Regions from separate parts of the Candidatus Seongchinamella marina genome, predicted to be linked through region 1. Evidence: predicted binding sites of a transcription regulator. Region 1 holds the regulator's gene; the other holds the start of a gene.
The links. Region 1 encodes LexA, which represses DNA repair genes until DNA is damaged. Its sites were predicted from a motif close to ACTGTNTNTANANACAGT; they were not measured.
Positions count from the first base shown of each region.

Region 2: a site for LexA is predicted at 2,378-2,395, ahead of EYC87_RS14475 (Y-family DNA polymerase). Genes of this name have one in related genera too.

Region 1 is NZ_SHNP01000002.1:605,249-609,463, forward strand. Features, by position in the region: gene EYC87_RS07700 (mechanosensitive ion channel family protein) at 1-642, opposite strand, end outside; gene EYC87_RS07705 (DUF6763 family protein) at 915-1,232, shown strand; gene lexA (transcriptional repressor LexA) at 1,420-2,022, shown strand; gene EYC87_RS07715 (hypothetical protein) at 2,133-2,381, opposite strand; gene EYC87_RS07720 (hypothetical protein) at 2,501-2,962, opposite strand; gene topA (type I DNA topoisomerase) at 2,964-4,215, opposite strand, start outside.
Region 2 is NZ_SHNP01000005.1:173,124-177,338, forward strand. Features, by position in the region: gene EYC87_RS14470 (universal stress protein) at 1-772, opposite strand, end outside; gene EYC87_RS14475 (Y-family DNA polymerase) at 888-2,312, opposite strand; gene EYC87_RS14480 (putative signal transducing protein) at 2,471-2,821, opposite strand; gene EYC87_RS14485 (RHS repeat-associated core domain-containing protein) at 3,216-4,215, opposite strand, start outside.

The DNA.
Region 1 (4,215 bases):
AATATTTCTGTCGGGTGAACGAATCCAGTCACCAGTGGTAAAGGGGCGATCCAAGTAAATACTGAGCCCACCAATAAAGTTAGCCAGCAGATCTTTGGCGGCAAAACCCACGGCAATACCGCCAATACCACCAAAAGCCAGCAAGCCCGAAATGGACACACCAATACTTTGCAATACCCCCAGACCCGCAATGACCCAAAGACATATTCGAGAGAGCTGAATCACCGCACGGACAGTGGCTTTGTCGGTGGACTGGCTATTTCCATAGCGCTCGCGCATCAATTCATTCTCAACACCGCCGATCAAACGATGCAGGAACCAAACGACCAACAACACCAGAGCAGTGTCGTACACCTCAATTAAACGCGCCTGTAGGTTAGCGCCGACCTCATAAGTGTCCAGAGCGATGTATCCGACCAGCACCCAAAGCACGAGTCGGACGGGTCGCTCCAGCGCGGTGACGACCACATCGTCCCACTTGTTCCGATTGCTCCCTGCTGCCCGATGCAATCGCCGGATCAAATGGCCCAGCAGCAAGTGGCCCGCTAGCCCGGCCATCAGCAAGACCATCAAAGCCAGTAACTCCGGCTGCAGGCCAATAGCGGTGGCCACTGATTCCAGCCAGGCATTGAAACGATTCAAGGGCTAATCCTCTCGCAAAAAAAATACAGGTTTTTAGACAAGTTTGTCATGTTCAGGGCCCTCCTTAATTCAAGGGGAGTATATAAATTGTCGCACCGATTGAAGTCAACTCTGGAAGTGTAACGCAACTGATTGATCTATTTTGAAAAGAAAACTGAGTAAGATAAAAAGAATTTAAAACGCACGGTTTATAGCCTTTTTACATAATGGACAGCCTTTACCAGCGTGATATGTTGAGCCATCGAATAGCCAAAATGCCAGAGGACAGATAGATGAAGATGCTCAGCCCCATGGTCGGGGGTTGGTACAAAGACCTCCAAACCAGCGCTCTGTTTGAGGTAGTCGACTGGGACCCGACAACCCTGACAATCGAAACCCAATACCTCGATGGTGAGGTATCAGAATACGACCTGGATGCTTGGCGCGAGATGCTGTTGCAGAAAGCCGAGGCACCCGAAGACTGGCGCAGTGCTTTTGAGCTGGACGACGAAGACCTATTGGATCCCGATCTGCCCATGCACCCCGAGGATTGGACCAACCCAATCAATTCTATAGAGCCCGATGCCATGTACGGCGTCGAGGACTACTAGTTAAATCTGCGCCAGTTTTCCCGGACTAAGCTCGGCTTCACCACAGATGCAGCGCAACAGCGACAGGGCATACTCCTGTTATAACCGCGCTTTACGCTGTCGCCAGCAGCAGACAAGCCCATTGTTTTTATCTGCCACACCTGTATATAATTACAGCACCTGTATAAATAAACAGATAGGGGCAACCATGGAAAAGCTCACCAACAGACAACAACAGGTGCTGGATGTTATCCGCCAGCATATCGACCATACTGGCTACCCTCCTACGCGGGCTGACATCGCCAGAGAGCTGGGGTTCAAGTCAGCAAACGCCGCAGAGGAGCATCTTAAGGCCCTGGCCCGAAAAGGCGCTATTGAAATCATTCCCGGCGCATCCCGCGGCATTAAGCTTCCCGATACGGCAGGTATTCCTATCGTTGGCCGTGTTGCGGCCGGTAACCCGGTTCTTGCAGAAGAGAATATAGAGGATTACTGCGATCTGCCCCCTGAGTTTTTCAAGCCCAGAGCAGACTACTTTCTTCGTGTCACCGGTGACAGCATGATCGATATCGGTATATTTGATGGCGACTTACTGGCGGTGCACAGCACGCCAGTCGCCAATAACGGAGATGTGGTGGTTGCGCGCATAGAAGACGAGGTCACCGTCAAGCGCCTGCAAAAAGGGCCCAATGAGCATCAACTGCAACTACTGCCTGAGAACCCAGATTACGAACCGATCAAAGTTGATCTGCGTGAGCAGGGTTTTGCAATTGAAGGCTTAAGCGTTGGAGTATTGCGCCGTAGTCACTGACTGCGAGGTGTATACTGAAGCGGAAAAAAACCTGACAGAGCGCTGTTGCCGTCTGTTGGGAGCCGGTTTGCGATATCGAGAGCCCGGCGTTTGAAATTCTATCGCTGCGACTAGTGAAGGACTCTGGAGGCCTCAACAGTGGGCTCGATTTCTACCTCGCCCTGTTCGGCCATTTCGGCGGCCGCCTGTATCCCAGCCTGTATCATCGCTTTGGCGACTTCAAGGCTGTTGTCCATCATGTAAACGCGCGACTCTTCTGAGAAACGGATAACCACAAGCGGCTCGGAATCATCGTCAGCACGTTGCAATACGATTTCTCCGTCGCCCAGATCTACGATCTCTAGTAAGGATGCAGACACTCAATAAACCTCTCGTTGCTTTAACTTCGTTAACATTCTAACAGCCGGTCAGGCTCCTAGATAGCACTAAATCCGGCAGGCGCAGTGCAGCGCTGGATGGCCTTTACAGGACGACCGGTCTAGTACTCGTCCAAAGAATCGCCCATACGATCAAACAGGGTTTGCAGCTGAGCAGCCCAAAGCGAAGCCTGGTCAAACCCGGGTGCAGGTGAACTGACTGCAAGGTTGCCCAAGCTTGCGATTGGACTTGGGAGCGAATCGGCAGAAAGCATTTCGCCAATCCAGCCGCTCTCCTCCAGGCGCTGAAACTCCAAGAGTTCTCCCGGCACGGCTTTGCCATCAGCGACTTCGGGTAACTCGGCAACGCACTGCGGTGGTTGGACGGGCAAGCCGCCAGGACGGGTAATTTCAACTAAAAACCAGCCATAGGCATGCCCAAGGTGCAGCCGAACGGCCGGCAAAAATGCCTGGGTTAAGGTGATTGTCGCAACCGCCTCAGCCGCCAGATCACGGCGCCAGGCGGCGAGCAGGATTCGGGCCAGGTAGAGCGCGTGATTCGCCTGACCTCGAGCGGAGCTCATGTTATTTGCGCGCCCTGCTCTTGCTGAGTTCCTCTTCCCACTTACCCTTGCGATAAAAGGCCTTCCAACCCGTGGCTTTGCCATCTTTCTCGGTCATCACGTATTGCTCTTTGGACTTCCGGCTATACCGCACCTGAGCTCGATTACCGTCGTCATCCTCTGTTGGTGCGGCAAAGATGAACTTGTACTTGGAGTCGATCTCACTCTTGTGAGGCAGCAACTCATCGACAAAAGGTGCCCTGGTTTCCCGGTTACGCGGAAACTGGCTGGCCGCCAAAAACATTCCAGCGGCGCCGTCGCGTAATACGTAGGTATCTTCTACTTTCTGACACTCCAACTCGGGCATGGGTACAGGATTCATCTTCGGAGGGGCAGCTTCGCCGTTGCGCAACAGCTTGCGGGTATTTTTACACTCCTCTGAGGTACACCCGAAGTATTTACCGAAGCGACCGTTTTTCAACTGCATTTCGGCACTGCACTTATCGCACTCAAGAATGGGGCCTTCGTAGCCTTTGATCTTGAATTTACCGTGCTCAACTTCGAAACCATCACAGTCCGGATTATTGCCGCACACATGCAGCTTACGATCTTCGTCGATCAGGTAGCTGTCCATCGCCGCGTTGCACTTCTTGCAACGATGGCGTTCCAATAATTGCCGTGATTCGGCTTCGTCATCCGCGTCTTCGCGAATTGCCTCGTCACCAGAAGTCAGGTTAATCGTGTTTTTGCAGCGCTCTTTGGGTGGTAATGCGTAGCCGGAGCAGCCCAGGAACACACCCGTGCTGGCAGTCCGTATCTGCATATCTCGGTCACATTTAGAGCACTTGATGTCAGTCATTGTGGGTTCGTTGGGTTCCATCCCCGCAGGCTCGGGCTCTGCCGCTGCCTCCAGTAATCCGCTGAACTCGGCATAAAATGCATCGAGTAGGTCACGCCAATCCCTATCGCCGTCGGCAACATCATCCAGCCGTTCTTCCATACCTGCGGTAAAGCCATAGTCCAGAAGATCGGGGAAGCTTTTCTGTAGCCGCTGGGTAACAATGTCGCCCATTTTTTCTGCATAAAATCGCTTATTCTCCAGGCGCGCGTAGCCACGATCCTGGATAGTAGAAATAATCGATGCGTACGTTGACGGACGACCAATGCCTCGTTTTTCCAACTCGCGGACCAGGCTCGCTTCTCCGTAGCGAGGGGTCGGCTTGGTAAAATGCTGCACCGGATCAAGCTTCTTCAGCGCCAGTACGTCGCCTTCG
Region 2 (4,215 bases), on a different contig from region 1:
TTTTTTCCGCGGTATTGCCTTGCATCATGGCGGCAAGGCCTGACCGGTGTGAATTTCCGACAACTACCATATTGGCATTGAGTTTATTTGCCATTTCAACGATGACTCTCTCGGGCGGTCCCATCATGATGTGAATGCGGCTTTTGTCTAAGCCAGTAGCCTCAATCAATTTACGCGGGTCGGGAGTTATCCGAAAATCAGGAAAGGCATTGACTACGTGAATCTCGGCGATGTCGCTCACGACCAATTTTCGTCCCAGTTCCAGAATATGCTCATTGAGCTTTTCGTAGGACTGGGTTCTGACGCTGATGTCTATGGCTGCCAGAATGACAGGCACCTCGGGTCTCTTTACTTGCTTGATCAATAGCACCGGGCTCAGGCACTCCCTGATCAAGGTCCAGTCAGAAGTAGACTTGAGAATGCGCTGACTGGCGCTGTGTTTGTAAGAGGACTTATACACAATGTCTGCATGATTGCGAGCAGCTGCGCGAACGACGGCGTGGTACCAGTCTTTGTCCCATTCCACTTCTGTGCTTACCGTTAAACCGCTTGCGGCAATAGGCGCCACTGCTTCTTCTAGTATTTTTTTATGATCACCCAGGCGCTGTTTTACGGCTTCAGCTTGCTTGTCTGCGCCAGAGACATCGCCGTGAATGCAACCGAACAAATGCAGACCGGCGCCCAGCCTTTCGGCGACCATGGCCGCTCGTTCAAGGGCAGGCTGTTCTTCACGCGTTGGATCGTGAACGACCAGAAACTTGCTCAATGCCATGCGATGCTCCATTTCATTTATCACCAATACGTCTATTCTCACCCATGCCGTTAGAATAGGCACTCTAAAATAGACATAAATACTGTGAGGATTGGTGCTGTGTGGCGGTAACTTTCTAGGCGAAGATGCCGTGAATATACCAGCGGCGCGCTAAACGATCGTGAAAGACCCAATAGTGCTGGCCGGCCTCTCCCTTGGCGATGTAGTAATCGCGACTGACAGCCTGTTGCCACCAGTTATCTTCTATACGTTCGGGACCGTAAACCAGCTCAAGCCCTCCTTGCCAGTAAAGCTTGCTACGCCGCTCGGGCAGGTCCCTGGGAGAGGGCATTAACCAGAAGGGGCGCTGGGCACAGAGGCTGTTGCCAGCGTCGTCGGCTGGCCTGTCGACACAGCTATGTACTGCAAATTCGGGTAAATGCTCGTTGCGGCAGCCGACCTTTTTTACGGCCTGTAGTCCCAGACGGTTACGCAGGCGATCAAGCAGGCTAGCAAGGGGTTCACGCTGTTTACGGGGGCTGAACAAATCGATGTTTTCCAGCTGCCCACTGTTCAGGGTGTCGCAGATTAGAGCCAGGCCTTCTACCTCTACCTTCAGTTCCAGTCGCTCCAGGCGAATGCGCGTCAGTTGATACCAGTTCTCCCAGTCGCTGTGGCTGGAGCTGCTACGTACCCGAATTTCTTCAAGAGAGTGATCGATACCCACTAATTGCCAGAGAATTTCAGCCGTTTGCAATTGTGTGTTACGCAAAAACCGGCACAGGGATTGTAGCAATAGCTGTATGGCAGGCATGAGTTCTTCATTGCCGCGGACCTCATAGCCAAACCAGTATTCATCACTGAAGTTTGTTGGGGGCTGGTAGTCCGGGTGTATGTTTTCTCGTTGTCCCAGCACCTGCTGTAGGTGTCCGGTGAATTCAACGCCGCAGCGACGTCCCAATGCTGAGGGCGGCAAGGAAAGAATGTCGCCAAAGGTATGCAAGCCTGCTCGGCGCAGTGAATCGACCGTGGTGTTAAACCCTGAAAGTAAGCTAAGGGGCAGGGGGGCAAGCCGTTCCTGTAAAGGATGCTGGTAGTCACTGGCCTGATTTTCTTCGCTGAAGGAAAGCAACCAGGCTGCTCCAGGAGTCGGTGCCAAACCATACTCAACCCGAAAGCCACGGCTGGCAATACCGTTACTTACTTCTGCGAGCAGTGAATCCATTCCGCGAAACAAGGCCAGGCAACTGCCGATTTCCAGCTGCAAGCAATCGGCCTCGTGAGTATGGAGGCTGGGCGTAATACTGTAGGCCCAACAGCATAACTGTTGTAGGCAGCGTGCCTCGGCGTCGGTTTCACGCTCCAGTAACTGCACAGGCTCGTCTGCCAGTAAGGCACGAACTGTTGTCGCTCCCATACCTTCGCGAATACCCAGTGCGGCGGCACAGTCGTTGGTTCGCAGCACCCGTTGCTTGGCCAGCACTACTATCGCTTGTTCCTCAGAGCGACTAAGGCATTGCAGGGGCAACTGGTGAAAACGCAGGCACAACCAAAGGCTCACAGTGCCGCTCCGGCAGGAAACTGCAAATACACAGGGGGCATGTACCCCAGTTTAGATTTATTAATACTGTACATATATACAGTATTATTGAGATAAGCAAAAATGTCCAGTTGGGGAAATAAAACCCGTCGCCAGATCAGGCAGGTCTTGCTAAACGTTCACTGCGATTGACTGAACAGAAAAAACAGAACCAGGACAATCACCGCCAGTAATCCCCCCGACGCGTAGATGATGTGTTGGTAGTGCAGAGGCTGACTGGCTTCCAATAGCGCCATGTCTTCAGAAGGTAAGGGGTTTTCGGGGGTGTGGCGGCTATCAGCCAGCAGTGCCTGGGCGTCTTCCCACTGGGAGTCGAGGATCACCCAAACACGCACATCAGTGACCCCGGTAATGGCCCAGTAGTTGTAGGCATTGATGTCTGAAACTCGACAGAGAACACCTTTCTCACGCAAGCTGTTGGCTACGTGGTTGGCTTCAATAATAGAAGTGTAAGTGCCGAGGAGCTTCATGGCTCTATACAAGCACAAATTGGTTGTGATGGTCGATAGAGCTGGGTGCAGAATTGAGTTGGATTTAAGGGAGTGACATGACAAGCAGGTAAAGCGTGGTTGGCAGTAAGCTTATGACTGCATGGGCCGAGGTTAGTAAGTAGCACAGGTTTTTGTCGATCAACGATAGTCGGGAGCTAACCAAGCACCAGAAGAGACCAATCAAGAAACCACAAATTAAGGGCACTAAAGCGATTGCTATAAAATAGTTGGAGTGCCCGGCGACGATGTCAGCTTTATAGGTGAAATATAGCGCCGACAAAAACAATGTAAGCGCGAGCTGGATCAATAAGATCAGAGAAACTTTCTTTCCCGCTATAAGCATCGGTTTCCAACTGCGCATTTGGATGCGTATCTATAGTCCTGGGTTTAACCCCGGAGGGTTGAATCCCTGTACGAGTGAGCCGCCGGCATTGTTGAGTAACCTGTTTGTCGTGACATGACAGTTGCCCTTTGAGCCATTCGAACCTGGAAATATCGCGTAATCTTGAGGAGGCGTTAGCAAAAGCCGTTCCCCAGCTTGAATTACTGCATTGTCCCACTGTTTCTGTGTCATGCCTACAGGGGGAGGTATGACTATAGAATCGGTGATGGGTAGTCGGTTTGGGCCATGATCAGACGTTGCGTTTTTAACGACCTGATTCTTGCTGCCAATTTTATAGCTGGCGTAGGTTACCGACCTGCCGTCACTGGTGGTTATAGTTGTTGCAGTATGGGCACCAAATCCAGCGGTGCCAATCACGTCCCTGGCGTTTATCTTCACCTCTAGACCGAAAGGGTCTGTGTGTATCAAACTGTTGAGATTTGCATATGCATACGGATTTGCGCCACCAGATAATCCAATAGGATCGCTTTGAACATATCGGCCAAGCATCGGATCGTAGTCGCGAAAATAGTTTTGATGCAGCCCAGTCTCAATATCGTAGTACTGCCCGGGGAATCTCAGGTTATTGACGACGGTAGCAACATCGACCTGGGCCTCACCGAAAGGTTTGTAGTTAGCGTTCCAGACAATATTGCTGGATTCGTTGGTTAGGGTTTGTGGCGTACCCAGATGATCTGAGTGGATATAGAAGAGCTCTGTGCTGATCAATGGAGGAGGGGGCGGCAGAGTCTCTACCAGCCGAATGCCGTCTGCTGCTGTTTTTCCTCCTTCATCAGAGAGCTCTACATATTCATTTCCGTTGCCATTGAATGAATACGTTCCCAGGTAAGCCCATTGCTTACCTCGCCTGCCTTGATCCTGAACGCTGGTTGAAATTTGCCCTGAGTGAGAAATACGGAACTGGGCATTTCTATTATTCTTACGGACTTTGGGCCACCAGGCGTAGATTTCATAGTCGCTAGGGTTCATG